DNA from 3 places in the Chromobacterium rhizoryzae genome. Region 2 is predicted to be linked to each of the others. Evidence: predicted binding sites of a transcription regulator. Region 2 holds the regulator's gene; each other region holds the start of a gene.
The links. Region 2 encodes HrcA, which represses chaperone genes, less so after heat shock. Its sites were predicted from a motif close to ATTAGCACTCGNNNNNNNCGAGTGCTAAT; they were not measured.
Positions count from the first base shown of each region.

Region 1: a site for HrcA is predicted at 2,758-2,786, ahead of rpoH (RNA polymerase sigma factor RpoH). Genes of this name have one in related genera too.
Region 3: a site for HrcA is predicted at 1,880-1,908, ahead of groES (co-chaperone GroES). Genes of this name have one in related genera too.

Region 1 covers NZ_CP066126.1:547,744-554,760, forward strand. Annotated here, with positions in the region: gene JC616_RS02480 (PglL family O-oligosaccharyltransferase) at 7-1,791, shown strand; gene rpoH (RNA polymerase sigma factor RpoH) at 1,864-2,727, opposite strand; gene ftsX (permease-like cell division protein FtsX) at 2,913-3,821, opposite strand; gene ftsE (cell division ATP-binding protein FtsE) at 3,818-4,471, opposite strand; gene ftsY (signal recognition particle-docking protein FtsY) at 4,532-5,689, opposite strand; gene rsmD (16S rRNA (guanine(966)-N(2))-methyltransferase RsmD) at 5,927-6,484, shown strand; gene JC616_RS02510 (YfhL family 4Fe-4S dicluster ferredoxin) at 6,589-6,840, shown strand; tRNA gene JC616_RS02515 (tRNA-Tyr) at 6,979-7,017, shown strand, end outside.
Region 2 covers NZ_CP066126.1:1,543,932-1,550,948, forward strand. Annotated here, with positions in the region: gene alaS (alanine--tRNA ligase) at 1-966, opposite strand, end outside; gene JC616_RS07080 (SRPBCC domain-containing protein) at 1,043-1,501, opposite strand; gene recX (recombination regulator RecX) at 1,504-1,959, opposite strand; gene recA (recombinase RecA) at 1,968-3,020, opposite strand; gene hrcA (heat-inducible transcriptional repressor HrcA) at 3,331-4,353, shown strand; gene mltB (lytic murein transglycosylase B) at 4,484-5,494, shown strand; gene dnaX (DNA polymerase III subunit gamma/tau) at 5,568-7,017, shown strand, end outside.
Region 3 covers NZ_CP066126.1:4,378,239-4,385,255, forward strand. Annotated here, with positions in the region: gene groL (chaperonin GroEL) at 1-1,483, opposite strand, end outside; gene groES (co-chaperone GroES) at 1,534-1,821, opposite strand; gene JC616_RS19925 (MraY family glycosyltransferase) at 1,975-3,078, opposite strand; gene galE (UDP-glucose 4-epimerase GalE) at 3,265-4,269, shown strand; gene JC616_RS19935 (2Fe-2S iron-sulfur cluster-binding protein) at 5,380-6,375, shown strand; gene rfbF (glucose-1-phosphate cytidylyltransferase) at 6,391-7,017, shown strand, end outside.

The DNA of each region.
Region 1 (7,017 bases), 1.0 Mb from region 2:
CGTAATATGAGCGCTCAAAGATTTTCCACATTCCTGGCGATGCTGGCCCTATGCCTCATCGCCATCCTGCCTTTCGCCTCGCGCATCCACTATGTGCCGCTGCCGCAGTGGTTTGGCGAAATCAATGTGGTCTGGCTGCTGCTGGCGGCGGCGGTCTTCTTGTTGCCTAGCGGATCGTTATTCCGCTACATGCCGCGCAGCGCCTGGTGGTGTCTGGCCATGGGCCTGCTGTGGGCCGGGCAGCCGTTCTGGGTGGAGGCCTTGTTCCCCGGGATGAATTACGCCACCGCCTTGGCCTGGCTGGCTGCGGGCTTGCTCGCGGCGGTCACCGTGTCCTTGCGCGAGGAAATGGGGGAGCGGCCGTTCGCGGTCTGGTTGGCCTGGGCCTTGATTGTGGGCGGCTTGGTGCAGGCGGCGATAGGCGTGGCTCAGTTGACCGGTTACGCCGCGGAGCTGGGCTTGTTTTACGATGGCTCGCATCCTACCAGTAATATTTTTGGCCATATCGGCCAGCGCAATCAATACGCGCATTATTTGATGTGGTCGGTAGTGGCCGGCGTGTATTTGTACGCGGCCGGCCGGCTGCCGCGTTGGGGTTTGGCGATACTGGTGCTCGGCCTGGCCTTGATGTTGGGCTGGGCAGGTTCGCGAACCATTCTATTGTACTTGGTGGCTTTGTCCGGTCTGGCCGCGCTGTGGCATTGGCGCATCGGCAGCGCGGAGTCGCGCCGGATGCTGTGGGCGATGTGGTTGTCTTGCCTGGTAGTATTGGCGATGCAGTTCGCCCTGCCTTGGTTCAATCAGCTGATTTCCTGGCTGACGCATGAAAACTTGCAGAATACTTCCGGCCTGGCCCGTCTGGCGGCCAATGGCGACGATATGGGTTCGCGGCGTTTCGCCGAAATGCACAAAGCATGGTTGAGCTTCCAGTCGCATCCGCTGACGGGGGTGGGTTGGTCGCAGTTTGCCGCGGAGAGCGTGCGTTTGCAGCCTCTGCCGCAATTCGCCGCATCCGGCTTCAACAGCGGCTTGTTCACCAATTCCCATAACCTGGTGCTGCAATTGCTGGCCGAGATGGGCGGCGTGGCCACCTTATTGATCGTCGGCGGTTTTGCCTGGGCGCTGTGGCCGTTCTTTGGCCGACGCGCCACTCTGGAAGGGGTGTTGGCTTTGGGCTGCCTGGCGGTGACGCTGACGCACAGCATGTTGGAGTATCCGCTGTGGTATTACTACTTCCTGGCAATGCTGGTGATCTTCGCCGCAATGGCGCCGCGCGGCGATAGGCAATTGGCTTGGCCGCTGCGTCTGCCGCTGTTCGCGGCGCTGGTCTGGGTGGGTTGGCTGTCGATCAGCAGTCTGTCGATGTTCTGGGAGCTGGTGGGCTTGTATACGCCGACCAATGACGCCAAGCGCGATGCAACGCGGATGGAGCGTCTGATCGAGATCGCGGACACCAAGCCGCTGTTCGCCTACCATGCGCTTTACACCGTGGACGACTACTTGAAAGTAGGGCCGGAGCAACTTGAGCGCAAGCTGACGCTGGAGAACCGGCTGACCGCGTTCCGTCCTTATCCGGAAGTGATGCTGAAGCGCGCGCAGTTGGAAATCTTGGCGGGGAGGCAGGTTCAGGCGGAGCAGACCTTGCGGACGACGCTGGCATCGTTCCCCACTTACGCCGGCGTGTTTCTGGGTACGCTGGACGATGACAGGGCTGAATGGGAACCCCTGCGCGCAGTGGCCCGCGAGGCCTACGCCAAGCTGCCGGCCAAGTACCAGACCATGTTGGAGTAAGCGCTTTCTAGTGCTCGGGACACAAAAAAACCACAGGCTGAGGCCTGTGGTTTTTTATTGAGCGGAAGACGCTTAGCCTTCTATCACCACGCCTTGGCTGAGCGCGGTCTTCATTTTGCCCAAAGCCTTGGCTTCGATCTGGCGGATGCGCTCGGCGGACACGCCGAATTCGGCGGCCAGCTCGTGCAGCGTGGAGCCGCTGTCGTCGGCCAGCCAGCGCGCTTCAACGATGCGGCGGCTGCGCGGGTCCAGCGTGGCCAAAGCCTGTTGCAGGCCTTCGGTCTGCAGATGGTCGAACGCGCGGCGCTCCATCTCGCGGGTGGGCTCATTGTGATGATCGGCCAGCCAGTCGATCGGCGCGTAGCCGTCGTCGTCGTTGTCGTCCGCCAGCAAGGCGATGTCCTGACCGCTCATGCGGGTTTCCATCTCGCGGACTTCTTCCGGCTTGACGCCCAGATCGGCAGCGATTTGGCGGGCCTCGTTTTCCGACAGCGCGGAGAAACTGCTCTTCATGCTGCGCAGGTTGAAGAATAGCTTGCGCTGAGGCTTGGTGGTGGCGATGCGCACCAGGCGCCAGTTGCGCAGGATGAATTCGTGAATCTCGGCCTTGATCCAGTGCACGGCAAAGGAAAACAGGCGCACGCCGCGATCGGGTTCGAAGCGTTTGACGGCTTTCATCAGGCCGATATTGCCTTCCTGAATCAAGTCGGCTTGCGGCAGGCCGTATCCGGAGTAGCCGCGGGAAATCGATACCACCACGCGCAGGTGCGAGAGCACCAGCTGGCGCGCGGCCTCCAGGTCGTTTTGCTCCTGGAAGCGCGTTGCAAGCTCGTTTTCCTGCTCAGGCGTCAGCATGGGTACGCTGTTCACAGCTTGGATGTATTGCTCCAGGCTGCCGCTGGTGGACGGGACGGGCAAAGCAAATGTTGTGGTCATCTGTATAACTACCTCCTTGGGTAGTGATATGTTAGCACTCGTATATGGAGAGTGCTAGCAATGAAAGGTTCCAGCGCCAATGATTTTTTCTATCGTCTCGATAGTAGCGCAGCCGGTGCGCCGACGCCGTTTGCTCTGATTAACAGTTGTTGCGCCGCTTACATGCGCGTGCAAACGGCCGCGTTTCATTTGGGTTCTATCTTGCGCAGATGATGGTCGGAGGCGAGGCGGGCGCCCAGCATCGCCAGCAGGGCGGAGACGGCGACGGCGACTGCCAGTTCGATCGGGTTCAGATTGCGCAGTTCCACCCGTTCGCCGTACAACTGGGCGAATTCGCGAATCGCCGGATTGGCCACCGAGGTCAGCCAACCGGTCAGCGCCCAGGCGGCCAAGCCGGCCAGGATGCCTTGCCACATCGCGTGGTACATGAAGGGGCGGCGGATGAAACTGTCCGGCGCGCCTATCAATTTGGACACCTCGATTTCGTCCTGGCGCGCCAGGATTTGCATCCGGATCGCGTTATTGGTCACCAGCACCAGCGCCAGGCCCAGGGCGATGGCCATGAACCAGGTCAGATGCTTGCCCATTTCCACCATGCCGTACAAACGTTTGGCCCAGTCCGCGTCGAATTGCGCCTGTTCCACCATGGGCAGGCCGGAGAGCTCTTTTTGCAGCATCTCCAGCTCACGCGGCTCCAGCGCCTTCGGCGTGACCACGAAGGCATCCGGTAGCGGATTGCTGTCCAGACCGTCGGCCAGGCCCGGCAGGCCGTTGCGCTTTTCCATATCGGCCAGCGCCTTGCTCTTGCTGACGAAGCTGTAGCTCTTGATTTTGGGGTGATGCGTCAGCGTGGAGGTCACCGCGGCCAGGTCCGCCTCTTCCGATGACTGTTCCATGAACAGGGTGACTTGTGGCGTGGCGCTCAGCCGGCCCACCCAGTCTTGCACGCTGCTGACGGCCAGATAAAGCGAGAGCGGCAAGGCCAGCGCCAGCGACAGCATCAGCAAGGTCAGCAAGCTGCCGAAAGGTTGCCGCAGAATCTTGATCAGCGCGAGTTTGGCACTTTGCCAGTTCAGATAGAGATAATGTTTCATGCGGCAAATTGTCCTTCCCGCAGGCGAATGATTCGGCGGCCGTAGTCTTCCATCAGGGTCTCGTCGTGAGCGGAGATCAATACGGTGACGCCCACTTGGTGGAAGGATTTGAACAATTCCATGATGTCCAGCGCATAGGCGCGGTCCAGGTTGGCGGAAGGTTCGTCGGCCAGCAGGATGCTGGGGCGGTGCACCACGGCGCGGGCGATGCACAGGCGCTGCTGCTCGCCGCCTGACAGGCGGATCGGCATGCTCTTTTCCTTGCCGAGCAGGCCGACTTTGTCCAGCGCGGCGCGCACGCGCTTGGCCGCGTCGCGGCGATCGAAGCCGATGATGTCCAGCGGCAGCATCACGTTGTCGAACACGCTGCGGTCGAACAGGATCTTGTGGTCCTGAAACACCAGGCCGATGTGCTGGCGCACATAGGGGATCTGGCTGGAGCGCAGCTTGGACAGGTTCTGGCCGTTGACGACGACGCCGCCCGCGGTGGCGCGCTCTATGCCGGCGATCAGCTTGAGCAAGGTGGACTTGCCGGCGCCGGAATGGCCGGCGAGGAAGACCATCTCGCCGGTGTCGATGTTGAAAGACAGGTTTTTCAGAGCTTCATTGCCACCTGGGTAGCGCTTGGTGACCTGGTCGAACTGGATCATTATTCTGTTCCCGCGTTAGCTGGTGACGGCAAGAGTGAGAGCTTGCAATGGCTGATGCGTTCAGTCGAACAGCGCGTCGATGTAGTCCTTGGCCTTGAACGGCCGCAGGTCGTCTATGCTTTCGCCCACGCCGACAAAACGCAGCGGAACCGGACGTTGCTTGGCGATGGCCGCGATCACGCCGCCCTTGGCCGTGCCGTCCAGCTTGCTCAGAATCAGCCCGGTCAGGCCGAGGGCGTCGTCGAAGGTCTTGACCTGGGTGATGGCGTTCTGGCCGATATTGGCGTCCAGCACCAGGATGATTTCATGCGGCGCGTCGGGCAAGGCTTTCTGGATCACCCGCTTCACCTTCTTGATTTCCTCCATCAGGTGCAACTGGGTGGGCAGGCGGCCGGCGGTGTCGGCCAGCACGATGTCGATGCCGCGGGCGACCGCGGCCTGGATCGCGTCATAGCAGACGGCGGCGGAGTCGCCGCCTTGCTGGGCGATCACGGTGACGTTGTTGCGTTCGCCCCAGGCCATCAGCTGTTCGCGCGCGGCGGCGCGGAAGGTGTCGCCGGCGGCGAGCAGCACGCTCTTGCCCTGGCTCTGGTAGTACTTGGCCAGCTTGCCTATCGACGTGGTCTTGCCGGCGCCGTTGACGCCGGCCATCATGATGACGAAAGGTTTCTTGCCGCTGACGTCCAGCGGCTTTTCCAGCGGCGAGATCAGGTCGCCGAGCGAATCCTTCAACGCGTCTTTCAGTTCCGAGGCGTCTTTCAGTCCTTTCAGCGAAACGCGCTCGCGCACGTCGCCAAGCAGGTGCAAGGTGGCGTCCACCCCCATGTCGGCGGTGAGCAGCACGGTTTCCAGCTCTTCGTACAGCTCCTCGTCTATCTTGCCGCCGCCAAACAGGCCGGCCAGGGATTTGCCCAGCTTGTCGCGGGTTTTGGACAGCCCGGCCTTCAGGCGTTCGGCCCAGCTCATTTTCTTCAGCGAAAGCGGCTCGGCTTCAAGCGGCTCGGCCGCCGGCGGCGAAGCCGGTGCGATGGGGGCGGGCGTCGGGGGCGTCGGCTCGGGCTGCGCTTGCGGCGGCTCGGGTGTCCGCGTTTCGGACTGGGTGGCTGGCGCGCCCGCATCGGGCAGCGCGGTGGGCTGAATATCGGCCGTCGGCTCCGCAGGGGCGGTTGCCGGAGGCGTGGGCTCGGATTGGGTTTTTCTTTTGAAGAAGCTAAACATGCGTAAAGGCCGGCGGAATTCGGTAAATGGCTAAATTGTATCCTCAAATGGAGGTGCTTACCCAATTGTTGCTGCGCGGCGGGAGACGGAGGCGTCGCATCGTTGAAATCTATATATAAGGAATAGACGGCTTTTTGTGGCGTGAGCGGCGACAGATGGCGGCCGGTTTGCGCGACAATGAGGCGCGACGGCGCGGATCGGGTTACACTCAGCCCCTTGTTTTTTGAGCTTGGAATTATGAGTCAGTCGCGTAACACGGTCAGAATCATCGGTGGCGAGTATCGGCGCCGGCTATTGCCGTTTCCCGACGCTCAGGGTTTACGGCCAACGCCGGACCGTGTGCGGGAGACTTTGTTTAACTGGTTGGGCCAGCAACTGTACGGCAAATCCTGCCTGGATCTTTTCGCCGGAAGCGGGGCTCTGGGCTTTGAGGCGGCTTCGCGCGAGGCGCGGCGCGTGGTGATGGTGGAGAAATCCCGCGTGGTGGCCGAGTCCTTGAAAGCCAACCGGCAGTTATTGTCCGCCGCGAGCATCGATGTGGCGCAGTTCGATGCCCTGGCCTATCTGAAGGGCTGCCGCGATCGTTTCGACGTCGTCTTCGTCGATCCGCCGTTCGACACCGATTTGCTGACGCAGGTTTTGCCTTTGCTGGCTCAGGTGATGAGCGAGGACGGCCTGGCGTATATCGAAAGCCGCCGTTGGCCCGAAGAGCTGCCGGGCTGGGAGGTGCTGAAGCGGGCCAAGGCCGGTCAGGTGCACTACGGTTTGCTGCGCCGGGCGGCGGAGCCGGCCTGAGCGGTTTGCCTGCAGTCAGTCTCATAAATATATAACGGGGCGAACTTGCGAGCCCGACTGTCGGGTGACAAAATTCATGTTGTGGAATACTTGAGGAATTTACTATGTCTTTGATGATTACCGACGAATGCATCAACTGCGACGTCTGTGAGCCGGAGTGCCCCAATAACGCGATTTCCCAAGGCGAGGAAATCTATCAAATCGACCCCAATCTGTGCACCCAGTGCGTCGGCCACTACGACGAGCCGCAATGCCAGCAGGTCTGTCCGGTCGATTGCATCCCTCTGGATCCGTCTCACGAGGAGACTCAAGAGGTCTTGCATCAGAAGTATCTGCGGATATCCGGCCAGGCGTGACGCGCTAAGTTTTTGAATTTATTGGAAGCGCCCCGGGTTTGCCGGGGCGCTTTGCTTTTGCGGGCAAAATAATTAGAAAAAAATGCAAAAACCGGTTGACGGCCATCGGGGCTATCTATAATATTCGGGTCTCTTTCAGGAGGGATTCCCGAGCGGTCAAAGGGATCAGACTGTAAA
Region 2 (7,017 bases):
CTTGTAGCCGTGGCGGATGGCGCGGCGGGCGATGCGGCGCAGCACGTAGCCGCGGCCTTCGTTGGACGGCAAGATGCCGTCGGCGACCATGAAGCAACAGGCCCGGATGTGGTCGGCGATCACTTTGAGCGACGGCACGTCCTGGCTGTAGGCCATGCCGGTTTCGCGCGCCGCGGCGCGCACCAGGCAGGCCAGCGCGTCGGTCTCGTAGTTGGACTTGACGTGTTGCAGCACGGTGGACAGGCGTTCCAGACCCATGCCGGTGTCGACCGACGGCTTGGGCAGCGGATGCAGGGTGCCGGACTCGTCGCGGTTGAACTGCATGAACACGTTGTTCCAGATTTCCATGAAGCGGTCGCCGTCTTCATCCGGGCTGCCCGGAGGGCCGCCGGCCACGCTCGGGCCGTGGTCGTAGAAGATCTCGGTGCAGGGGCCGCAGGGGCCGGTGTCGCCCATGGTCCAGAAGTTGTCGGAGGCGTACGGCGCGCCCTTGTTGTCGCCGATGCGGATGATCTTGTCGGCCGGCAGGCCCACGCTCTTGTGCCAGATGTCGTAGGCTTCGTCGTCGGAGGCGTAGACGGTGACCAGCAGCTTGTCCTTGGGCAGGTTCAGCCATTGCTCGCCGGTCAGGAATTCCCAGGCGAAGGTGATGGCGTCCTGCTTGAAGTAATCGCCGAAGCTGAAGTTGCCCAGCATTTCGAAGAAGGTGTGGTGGCGCGCGGTGTAGCCGACGTTTTCCAGGTCGTTGTGCTTGCCGCCGGCGCGCAGACATTTCTGGCTGGTGGTGGCGCGGGTGTAATCGCGTTTTTCAAAGCCCAGGAACACGTCCTTGAACTGCACCATGCCGGCGACGGTGAACATCAGCGTGGGGTCGTTGCCGGGGATCAGGCTGCTGGAGGGCACCACCTGATGGTTTTTGCCGGCAAAGAAATCCAGGAATTTCTGGCGAATTTCAGAGGTTTTCATGTTTGATTTCGTAAGATTGCGAATTCTGGGCCGCTTTGGGGGCTTGAACCCAGAGCGGCGCGGACAGCTGATTGTGTCAAGCCGCGCCGGCGCTGGCAAGGGTTTCGGCGCGGCGCTTGAGCGCCTGGTTCATCAATTCGAAACCCTTGCGCGTGTCGGCCAGCAGCGTCTGGCCGAACAGCGGCAGCAAGAGGCCGCTGAAAGTTTCGCCGTGATGCAGGCGGGTGCCGCCGTTTTCCAGCGCTTCCAGGCGAAAACTGTGGCGGCCGTCCAGCAGGCCGGGCAGCAGCGCGCGCCCCAGCCACACCAGCTCCTCCGCCGTTTGCAAGACTTCCAGCCGCGGGCGGAAGGTCAGCCGCGGCCGGCCGGGCGGATGGACGCTGACCACCAGGCGAGACCCTATCTGCTGGCGGCCGTGCAGGCCGACGATGAAGGGGTTCCATTCCGGGTAGGCTGCCCAGTCGCACAGCACGCGCCAGACCGCGGACGGCGCGGCGTCTATGTCGATATGGGTGGCGATGCCGCGCGTTTGCATGCTCAGTCCTCGTCGGCGGAAAAGTCGTCGTCGGCGGTGCCGCTGAGCACCTTGCCGATCACGGACATCGGGAAGCCGCGTCCGGCCAGAAAGCGGATCTGGCGCGCGCGCTCCTGCGGCGTGTCCGGCAGCTGGCCGAACTTCTTCCGCCATTGCGCCTGGGCGGCGGCAAGGTCGTCGCGGCCTTGCAAGGTGTCGCGGATCAGTTCGGCGTCCACGCCGCGTTGACGCATTTCCTGTTGCAGGCGGCGGCTGCCGTAGCGCTGGCCCTTGCTGTCGGCGAACTGCTGGGCGAAACGCTGATCGGACTGCCAGCTGTGTTCGGCCAGATCATCCAGCAAGGCCGTCAATTGTTCCGGGCTCTCCGCAAACGGAGCGAGCCGCCGCTCCAGCTCCCGCCGCGTGTATTCGCGGCGGGACAGGAGATCGACGGCTCGCGCCCTCAGGCTTTTTTCCATTCAGGGAATCAGGCGTCGAGCGCGTCGTCGGCGAACTCTTCGTCCGGCTGGCCTTCGGTGATTTCCACTTTGATGCCCACCGCGTCGCGGATCTTGCGCTCCACTTCAGCGGCGATTTCCGGGTTGGACTTCAGCCATTCGCGGGTGTTGTCCTTGCCCTGGCCGATCTTCTGGCCGTTGTAGGCGTACCAGGCGCCGGATTTGTCGATGAAGCCGTGCTTGACGCCCAGTTCGATGATCTCGCCCTGACGGGAGATGCCCTCGCCGTACAGGATTTCGAAATCGGCCTGGCGGAACGGCGGCGACACCTTGTTCTTCACCACTTTGACGCGGGTGTCGTTGCCGATCACTTCCTCGCCCTTCTTGATGCCGCCGGTGCGGCGGATGTCCAGGCGCACGGAGGCGTAGAACTTCAGCGCGTTGCCGCCGGTGGTGGTTTCCGGGTTGCCGAACATCACGCCGATCTTCATGCGGATCTGGTTGATGAAGATCACCAGGGTGTTGGTGCGCTTGATGTTGCCGGTCAGCTTGCGCAGCGCCTGGCTCATCAGGCGGGCTTGCAGGCCCACGTGGCTGTCGCCCATCTCGCCTTCGATTTCAGCCTTGGGCACCAAGGCGGCCACCGAGTCGATCACGATCAGATCGACGCCGCTGGAGCGCACCAGCATGTCGCAGATTTCCAGCGCCTGCTCGCCGGTGTCCGGCTGCGAGATCAGCAGGTCGTCGACCTTGACGCCCAGCTTTTGCGCATATTGCGGGTCCAGCGCGTTTTCCGCGTCGATGTAGGCGCAGGTGCCGCCCAATTTTTGCATCTCGGCCACCGCTTGCAGACACAGGGTGGTTTTACCGGACGACTCCGGGCCGTAGATTTCCACCACGCGGCCGCGCGGCAGGCCGCCGACGCCCAGCGCCAGGTCCAGACTCAGCGAGCCGGTGGAGACCACTTGCAGGTTTTCGTTGATCTGGTTGTCGCTCATGCGCATGATCGAACCCTTGCCAAACTGTTTTTCAATTTGGGCAAGGGCCGCGGCCAACGCTTTGCTCTTGTCTTCGGATGCCATGCTGTCTCCAGTGTGGGGGGCGCTAAACAAAATGAATGCTCGGCCAGCGGCGAGCCGTGTCCATGGCGGCGGGGAAAACCCGATGCCGGACAGGGGTTTGCGCGGCGCCGGCGGGCTTGCCCCGTCGCGCTCGCGCTTGCCGCGCCGATAGCCGAAAAGATGCCGTCGATTATCTCATAAAGCCTTGGCCAACGGCAGAGCCGCTTGCCGGCGATACCGTCCTTCGGGACGGGAAACCGCGATCTCGCTTGAAAAAGTTGTGATTGCGACCACTTTTACAAGTGTCCACCCTGTGTACAATGAAGCCATCATGATGAACGAACGCGCGCAACACCTGCTCAAGGTCCTGATCGAACGCTACATCGTCGACGGCCAGCCGGTGGGGTCCAAAACCCTGTCCATGCTGCCCGGCGTCGAGCTGTCGTCCGCGTCCATCCGCAATGTGCTGGCGGAGCTGGAGGCGATGGGGCTGATCGCGGCGCCGCACACCTCGGCCGGCCGGGTGCCCACCGCGCGCGGCTACCGCATGTTCGTCGATCGTCTGCTCACCATCCGGCCTTTGGAAGAGGCGGCGCTGCACGAGCTGGAACTGAATCTGCAGCCGGACAGCCCGCAGCGCATCGCCCAGTCCGCGTCCTCCTTGCTGTCCGAGCTGACGCATTTCGCCGGCGTGATCGTCACGCCGCAGCGCTCCGACATCGCCTTTCGCCAGATCGAATTCCTGCGCCTGTCCGAGCGGCGGGTGCTGATGATCTTGGTGACGTTGGACGGGGACGTGCAGAACCATCTGCTGACCACCGAACGCGATTACACGCCGTCGGAATTGATAGAGGCCGGCAATTTCATCAACCAGCATTACGCCGGCCAGGGGCTGGATCGTATCGCCAGCCGGGTGGCGGACGAGTTGCGCCAGCTGCAGGGCGACATCGCCGAATTGATGTCGGCGGCGATCCGCCTGGGGCAGAGCTCGATGGCGGCCAGCAGCGCCGCGGTGGTGGTGGCCGGCGGCAGCCGGCTGCTGGAGGTGAGCGACCTGTCCGAGGACTTGTCGCGGCTGCGTCAGTTGTTCAGCGTGTTCGAACGCAAGACCGAGCTGCTAAAGCTGCTGAACCAGGGGCGGGAAGCGCAGGGCGTGAACATTTTCATCGGCGAGGAGTCTGGCGTGATGACGCTGGACGAATGCTCGGTGGTGACCGCGCCTTACCGGATCAACGGCCAGGTGGTCGGCGCGCTGGGCGTGGTCGGTCCCACCCGGATGGCTTACGAGCGGGTGATCCCTATCGTCGACATTACCGCGCGCCTGGTGTCCAGCGCCTTGTCGTTCCGGGCCTAACGCCCGTGCGCCGGCCGTGCGCCGGTTTTGGCCGCCGCAAGGCTTGACGCGAGGTCTGCGGCTATAGTTTTCGCGCCGCGTTCTTCGAGGAGCGCGGCTAAGTCAAAAACGCTTATTCAGAAACCAGCCCATGAAATCTTTGCTTAAACTGGCCCCGTTGGCGGCTCTGTTCTCCTTCCAGCTGGCGCAGGCCGACGCGGCCTTTCTGGCGCGTCCGGACGTGCAGCGCTACATCGACGAGCAAGTGGCCGGCGGCCAGTTCAACCGCCCGGAGCTGGAGGCGGTGTTCGCCAATGTCGAACTCAAGCCCAACATCATCAAGATTCTGGACAAGCCGTCCACCTCGCGCCCCTGGTATCAGTTCCGCAATTCCACGGTGGGGGAAAAGACCATTGCCGACGGCGTGGCGTTCTGGCGCGCCAACGCGGCCGCGCTGACGCGGGCCGAGCAGCAATACGGCGTGGCGCCCGAGCTCATCGTCGCCATCCTGGGCGTGGAGTCCCATTACGGCCGCAACACCGGATCGTTCCGCCTGGTGGACGCCTTGTCCACCATAGGCTTTGATTACCCGCGCCGCGCGGAATTCTTCCGCAAGGAGCTGACCGAGTTCCTGCTGCTGGCCAAGGAGGAGGGCAAGGACCCGCTGACGCTGAAGGGCTCCTACGCCGGCGCGATGGGCTGGCCGCAGTTCATGCCGTCCAGCTTCCGCAAATGGGCGGTGGATTTCGACGGCAGCGGCCACCGCGACATCTGGAGCGATCCGGACGACGCGATCGGCAGCGTGGCCAATTACTTCCAGCGCCACGGCTGGCGCCACGGCGACGACGTGATCCTGCCGGCCAGCGTGCAGCCGGGGCCGCAGATCGATCAGCTGATCGCCGACAAATTCAATCTGCACTACACCGTGGGCGAGCTGAAGAAAATGGGCGTGACGCCGCAGTCGCCGGTGGCCGACGACGTGCCGGCGGTGCTGGTGCCGCTGGAAACGGCGCCCGGCGTCACCGAATACTGGCTGGGCCTCAACAACTTCTTCGTGATCACTCGCTACAACCGCAGCACGCTGTACGCCAAGGCGGTGCAGGAAATCGCGGATCAGCTGCGCCAGCGCTATCTGGCGGGCCAGGCCGCGGCCCAGCCGTGACGCCGCGCGCCGCCCGCCGCGGCGGCGCGAAACCTGTCGCCACGCGCGGCAATTGCCATTAAAATCCGCCCCCATGAGCTATCAAGTCCTTGCCCGTAAGTGGCGTCCCAAGCGCTTTGCCGATCTGGTCGGCCAGGAGCACGTGGTGCGCGCCTTGACCAACGCCCTCAAAGAACAGCGTCTGCATCACGCTTATCTGCTGACGGGGACGCGCGGGGTGGGCAAGACCACCATCGCCCGGATTCTGGCCAAGAGCCTGAACTGCGAAACCGGCACCACCGCCGAACCCTGCGGCGAATGTTCGGCCTGTCGTCAGATCGACACCGGCCGCTTCGTCGATCTGCTGGAGATCGACGCCGCGTCCAACACCGGCATCGACAATATCCGCGAAGTGCTGGAAAACGCCCAGTACGCGCCGACGTCCGGCCGCTTCAAGGTCTACATCATCGACGAAGTGCACATGCTGTCCAAGAGCGCCTTCAACGCGATGCTGAAGACGCTGGAGGAGCCGCCGGCCCACGTCAAATTCATTCTGGCCACCACCGATCCGCAGAAAGTGCCGGTCACGGTGTTGAGCCGCTGTCTGCAGTTCTCCTTGCGCAATATGACGCCGCAGCAAGTGGCCGGCCATCTGGCCCACATGCTGGACGTGGAAGGCATCGCCTACGAGACGCCGGCGCTGGCCTTGCTGGGCCGCGCCGCCTCCGGTTCGATGCGCGACGCGCAATCGCTGCTGGACCAGGCCATCGCCTACGGTCTGGGCGAGGTGAAGGAAGACGGCGTGCGCGCGATGCTGGGCGCGGTGGACCGCCGCTATCTGTTCGCCTTGCTGCAGGCCTTGGCCGCCGGCGACGGCCCGCAGCTGATGGCCGAGGCCGACGGCCTGGCCGAGCGCGGGGTCAGCTTCGAAGGCGCTTTGAGCGAACTGGCGGTCTTGTTGCAGCAGCTGGCGCTGATGCAGACCGTGCCGCAGGCGGTTGCCCAGGACGAGCCGGAGCGCGACGCGCTGCAGGCGCTGGCGGACGCCATCGCGCCGCAGGACGTGCAGCTGTATTACCAGATCGCCATCCACGGCCGCAAAGACCTGGCGCTGGCGCCGGACGAGCACGCCGGTTTCAATATGACCCTGCTGCGCATGCTGGCCTTCCATCCGGCCAACGCCCGGGCCGAAGCCGCGCCTCCGCGCCCGGCCGCCGGCGCGCCGGCTCGCCCGCAGCCGCCGCAAGCGCAGCCGGTCCCGGCCGCGCCGGGAGGCATTTCGCCGGCCGCGCGGGCCTTGCAGGCCGCCGGTCTGAGTTCGCCGGCGCCGCGGCAATCCGCGCCGCAGCCGGTTCAGGACAGCGCGCCGGCGGCGGAACCCGAACCCGAGCCTGCCGCGCCCGAAGCCAGGCCGCCTGCGCCGGCCGCGCTGGTCCGTCAAGCCGCGCCGCCGCCCGAGCCGGAGCCCGAGGAGGAAGACGCGTCGGACGACGGCGACGTCAGTCCCGACGAGGTGCCCTGGGATCAGGGCGCGGCGGCGGACG
Region 3 (7,017 bases), 2.5 Mb from region 2:
CCAGCACGCCCATTTCCAGCATATCGCCGTACTCGCCGCTAGCCGCGTTGTAACCGAAGTTGCCCTTGCCTTCCAGCACCTTGTTCACCACGACCGACGGCTCTTCGCCAGCGTTCTTGACGATCTGGCGCAGCGGCGCTTCGATGGCCTTCAGCACGATCTTAACACCCGCGTCTTGATCGGCATTGTCGGTTTTCAGGCTGTCCAGAGTGGAGCGGGCGCGCAGCAGAGCAACGCCGCCGCCAGCCACAACGCCTTCTTCCACAGCGGCGCGGGTAGCGTGCAAGGCGTCTTCAACGCGAGCCTTTTTCTCTTTCATTTCCACTTCGGTGGCAGCGCCAACCTTGATCACCGCAACACCGCCGGCCAGCTTGGCCACGCGCTCTTGCAGTTTCTCGCGATCGTAATCGGAAGTGGCTTCTTCCATCTGCTTGCGGATCTCGCCCACGCGCGACTGGATCTCGGCCGCTTGGCCGGCGCCGTCGATGATGGTGGTGTTTTCCTTGCCCACTTCAACGCGCTTGGCTTGGCCCAGCATTTCCAGCGAAGCTTTTTCCAGGGTCAGGCCCACTTCTTCGGCAATCACGGTGCCGCCGGTCAGGAAGGCGATATCCTGCAACATGGCTTTGCGACGATCGCCAAAACCCGGGGCTTTAACGGCTACCACTTTCAGGATGCCGCGGATGGTGTTGACCACCAGAGTGGCCAGCGCTTCGCCTTCCACGTCTTCTGCGATGATCAGCAGCGGGCGGCCGGACTTGGCCACTTGCTCCAGAACCGGCAGCAGATCGCGGATATTGGAGATTTTCTTATCGAACAGCAGGATGAAGGGATTGTCCAGAGCGGCAATCTGTTTGTCCTGGTTGTTGATGAAGTACGGGGACAGGTAGCCGCGGTCGAACTGCATGCCTTCCACCACGTCCAGTTCGTTGTTCAGGCTCTTGCCGTCTTCAACGGTGATCACGCCTTCCTTGCCCACTTTTTCCATGGCATTGGCGATGATGTCGCCGATGTCGGAATCGGAGTTGGCGGAGATGGAGCCAACCTGAGCGATTTCCTTGGTGGTGGCGCACGGCTTGGCGATCTTGGCGATCTCACCCACCAGCGAGGCAACGGCCTTGTCGATGCCGCGCTTCAGGTCCATCGGGTTCATCCCGGCGGCAACGTACTTCATGCCTTCCAACACGATGGCTTGAGCCAGCACGGTGGCGGTGGTGGTGCCGTCGCCAGCCACGTCGGAAGTCTTGGAAGCGACTTCTTTCACCATCTGCGCGCCCATGTTCTCGAACTTGTCCTTCAGTTCGATTTCCTTGGCGACGGATACGCCGTCCTTGGTGATGGTCGGCGCGCCGAAGGAGCGGTCCAGCACCACGTTGCGGCCTTTCGGGCCCAGGGTCACTTTAACGGCATCAGCCAGAATGTTGACGCCGGTTACCATCTTGGCGCGAGCGGAATCACCAAACTTTACGTCTTTAGCAGCCATTCTTTAAATCTCCAGAATTCTGAGTTGGGGAAGTTCAGATGTGGGTCGGATTACTCAACGATGCCCATTACATCTTCCTCGCGCATCACGAGGACTTCATCGCCGTCAACCTTGACGGTCTGACCGGAGTACTTGCCGAAGATGACTTTGTCGCCAACCTTCAGCTCCAGCGCACGACGCTCGCCGTTTTCCAAGATCTTGCCGTTGCCTACGGCCAGCACCTGGCCCATGTCCGGCTTCTCTGCGGCTGCGCCCGGCAGAACGATGCCGGAAGCGGTTTTTTCTTCAGCCTCGAGGCGCTTGATAACAACACGGTCGTGCAAAGGACGAATTGCCATGGATCTCTCCTGTTACAGTGGCTGTTGAGAGTTGAAACCTGTTTGAGTTGAGGCGAGCGTTAGCACTCACCTGCTGCGAGTGCTAATGATAGGGACGAGCGGGAGGGTTTTCAAGAGCCTGCCGTAGCAATTTTCGGCAGGCCCAAGATAGCGTCAGAGACGAGTCGACTTACGCAGCAACATCCAGCGAGGAGTGCGGAAACGGACAATCATACGATACAGATAGATGTAACTGGCGATGAAGACCAACACAAAGCCAATCAGTACAGGGGTGTTGTTCCAGAAAAGCATTGCAGGCACCACTGAGAACGACGATAGCGCCCACAGATATGGGGAGGTCAAACTATTGCGCTGGGTCAGATGAACCGCATCCCGAGAACCTACCATCCACCGCACCAGCCGTTTATATATCAGCATATGCAAATGCAGCCCATCCGGCATTCCTGGCGACATCCCGCGCAAGAACTTCTTCCTGTATATGGAGTACAAGGTTTCAAACACAGGATAGATAACACACAACAAGGGAAACCAAGGAGACACCTGTTGATGCCTTGCCACCAACAAGACCGCCACCTCCGCAATCATGAACCCCACCAAATAGGCCCCACCATCTCCGGCAAAGATCAGCCCACGGGGAAAGTTCCAAAACAGAAATCCCGCAATTGCGCCAACCATCGCAAAACAAATCCCCATCAACATTGCATCCTGCACCTTGAAAGACACATAGGCTATGGCCAAGAAAATAAAAATAGACACCATACCGGAGAGACCATTGTAGCCATCAATAATGTTAACAGCATGCGCAACACCACCAACAGCAACAACAGTAAGCAACAACGAAAGCACCCAGAAGTGCACCAAAAGACTATCCAGCCAAGGGATGTCCAGCCTCTGGAGCCCTGCCCTTAACAAAAAATACCCTAGCCCCGCCGAAACGAACGTGGCCAGTAAACGAGGCATTGGCCCCACTCGCTTAGTGATATCCTCAAGGAGACCAGCCACAAATGCAGGCAAGGCGACCAGCAGCACTAGTAACACCTGTACATCACCTAGAAGCCAAGCCAACAAACAGCTTCCGGCAGTCAAGCCTAGCGCTATCGGTACCCCACCAATGCGTGGAACTGGCCTAGCATGAAATTTCTGCACTCCCCCCAAATCATGATCAGCCGAGAAACTCTCATGCAGGTGGGCGAAATGGATCAAGCACATCCCTACTACTAGCGACAAAAACGTAGCCAACAATAAGATTTGCAGCATTACACGCCTCTTTAAAACGTGGAGATGACACCACTTAGCATCACCCCAACAGTACCAAAATTGAGCTTATCATTGTAAGCGGCTCACCATTCTCAAGCTACCGTTTTCATGCAACAATGATCGACTAGACGTTTCGCATCCCTCCACCTTGCAAAGCATGCAATTGATTTTAGGTTTTAATTTAAAATGACTATTTTAGTTACCGGCGGCGCAGGCTACATAGGCTCCCACACATGCTTGCAACTACTCGAAGCCGGCAATCAAGTTGTCGTGCTAGACAACCTATGCAACAGCAAGGTCGAGTCTCTCAAACGGGTACAAGCCCTAACCGGCAAATCACTTACCTTCATCCAAGGGGACGTTCGCGACACAGCAGCGCTGTCGACCGCTTTTACTCACTCAATCGAAGCCGTTGTACACTTTGCGGGTCTCAAAGCCGTTGGCGAATCCACTGAAAAGCCAATTGAGTATTATGACAACAATGTTAATGGCACACTCCAGCTATTGCATGCCATGCAACAGCACCAAGTCCACACTCTCGTTTTCAGCTCATCAGCCACAGTCTACGGCAATCCCGCCACGGTACCAATCCGTGAAGACTTCCCCTTGTCCACCACCAACCCCTATGGCCGCAGCAAGCTAATGATTGAGGACATACTTCGTGATCTGAGTAAAGCAGAGCCAAATTGGAATATTGGGCTACTCCGCTACTTCAATCCAGTCGGTGCCCATGAAAGCGGGCAAATTGGCGAAGATCCGAATGGTCCCCCTAACAACTTAATGCCGTACATCAGCCAGGTTGCTGTTGGCAAGCGCAAGACCCTACAAATTTTCGGAAACGACTATCCCACCCAAGATGGCACTGGGGTCCGTGACTATATTCACATTGAAGATCTCGCAAATGGCCACCTCAAAGCGCTGGACACACTTCGGACCAAAGGCGGCCTAATCACCGTCAACCTTGGAACTGGGCACGGCTATTCCGTACTGGAAATGGTGCAAGCCTTCGAAACGCACAGTTGTCGTCCCATCCCTTATGAAATAGTCTCTCGCCGCCCCGGCGACATCGCTGCTTGCTGGGCAGATCCAACCGAAGCCCAGCGCTTATTGAACTGGAAAGCAGAAAAAGGACTGGACGCTATGTGCAAAGACAGCTGGCGCTGGCAGGAGCAAAATCCTAACGGCTACTGATTTGCACCATCTACACAAATGGGACGAATCCAAGAATGAGCGGGTTGGCGTGACCGCTCAAGCAAGCAGACACATAAATAGGCCCAACTGCAACACCACACACTTCAGGGCATTTTCGCACAAATCCAACCCAAACCCACCTCTTCCATAGCCCAGGACAGGAAGAGTAGGCAGACACCTTCCGCAGAGTCCTGAGCTCGTGAAACGCCCCCTCATATGGAGCCCGGAAACTTAGCTCTCGAAGTAGCCGATGACCTCCCGAAGAATTAAAGTACAATCTGTGTGGCCCCACCTACAGCAACGATTGCCCATCACAATCCCACCCAGCATTACCAGTTCAACACTCTTATCCATAAGCAATGATTAAGCTGCTTGCCTCCTTGAATACTAGTGAACACTAGCTATAATGGCAGCCACTCTAGGCCGGAGCATGCCCGAGACTCAATCATGACATTTTTTGTTCGTTTGATCCTTGTGGACACATCCCCAAATTTTGTGCCGAATTCTAGCCTTGATTGAGGCAATCGCCCATCATGGCAAGCACGGCCTTTGCTCCCCGCCTCCACACTTTGATATATTCCAAAAGTCGCTTGAAAGCTCTCCATGAGCACCTCTCCACATATTGCGTCTGACAAAGCCACCCTTCATGTTTTAATCTCATAGAATGACCAGATCAATGACAAAAGCATATTTGTCGAATCTGGGGCTTCAAACTTTAGGGTCGTCGAGCCCATCCATGCCAAAAGGATATTGCATCCAGACCATAACCAGCTGGCCCGACCATGCTCACGGCAAGACATCTGATCCTGGCAGAGCCAAGACTACAGCGCCTGTACATTGCACAGATGACAGGTTCCCTGTTAGCGTTACCCATCCGATGAGCACCTAGCAAAGGCCAAAACGCTACAGCCCCAGGAGTCCACGACTATTGCAACCCTACAACTACAGCACAAGAAGCCCACACAAGACATCGTTCCGGCATTAATACCCTAGCCACTCACAAAGGTGTAAAATTGAAGCGTCAACACAAGCTATCTTTAGCAAAAAGCATATTGAGAAATTAAACAATCATGGCCAATCGAAAATTAAAATTTTCAGTGCAAAAACAAAATGTTTGAAATCAAACTTAAAAATACCAAATGTTTTACTGCCCCATCAGGGGTCAGCATACTTGATGCCGCTCTTCAGGCAGATATTTTTCTGCCACACAGTTGCAAAACAGGCCGCTGCAGCACTTGCAAAGGAAAAGTCATCAGCGGAGAAACTTTCGCCCTCCACGACGAATCTGGCTTAACGCAACAAGAGAAAGATGACGGTTGGGTTCTCACTTGCATTCGCACACCGCTTGAGACCATTGAGCTCGACATAGAAGATCTTCATGTCAAACTCCCCACAAAGAAAACACTTCCGAGCCGCATTCAAACCATAAAAAAACTTACGACTGACATTGCACAAGTTTTGCTTAGACTACCTCCAACGGCCAGTTTTGAGTACCTTCCGGGTCAATACATAGACATCACCAATAATCAAGGCGTCAAGAGAAGCTATTCAATAGCGAACACATTCAAAACCAGCAAACTCATTGAGTTACATATTAAAAACTTCCCCGATGGCGAAATGAGTCAATACTGGTTTAATCTAGCGTCCGAGAACGATCTAATAAGGATAAACGGCCCTCTCGGCACTTTCTTTTTACGAGAATATATAGATATGGACTTGGTCTTCTTTGCCACAGGGACAGGCATTGCCCCTATTAAGTCCATGCTAGAAGATCTTGCAACTAGAACAGGTATAGAAAAACCCAGATCAGTATCACTATACTGGGGAAACAGGGACGTTTCTGATTTTTATTGGAACCCCAAAGAGCTGCCTCTCAATATCAAATACACCCCAGTTCTTTCGAAAAACAATCCTAATTGGGATGGGGCAAAAGGCCACATTCAGGACGTATATCTTTTATCCTCCCCCAATTTGAAAACAACACAATTATACGCATGTGGCTCTGAGGCAATGATTCACGCCGCAGAAAAGCTTTTATTGTCATCCGGCTTAGAAAAGCACAATTTTATGGCTGATGCATTTGTTTGCTCAGCCACAACAGAGTAATGCAAAGGAAACATAGTGAAAGCAGTTATTCTTGCAGGCGGGCTTGGGACTAGAATTAGCGAAGAAACCACAATCAAGCCTAAGCCGATGGTAGAGGTGGGCGGCAAGCCCATTCTTTGGCATATAATGAAAATGTACTCTCAGCATGGGATTAATGACTTTATTATTTGCTGCGGCTACAAGGGCTATTTAATAAAAGAATATTTTGCCAATTACTTCCTACACATGTCGGATGTGACATTCGACATGCGAAGCAATAAGATGGAAGTACATAGCAAACGGGCCGAGCCTTGGACCGTAACATTAGTTGACACTGGCGATAGCTCAATGACCGGCGGACGGCTAAAGCGCATTGCTAATTATGTTGAAAAAGACGAAACTTTCTGCCTCACCTACGGTGATGGAGTCAGCGATGTCAATCTTGAATCCGTTATCGCCTTCCATAAAAGCCATGGCAAAGCCGCTACGCTGACAGCCACCTATCCTCCAGGCCGCTTTGGAGCACTGGATATTAAAGAAGGGCAGGTCCAGAGTTTTATGGAAAAGCCTAAAGGAGATGGCGCCATGATCAATGGCGGCTTCTTTGTGCTCTCGCCAAAGGTACTTAGCTACCTCAAGGATGACAGTACCATATGGGAGCAG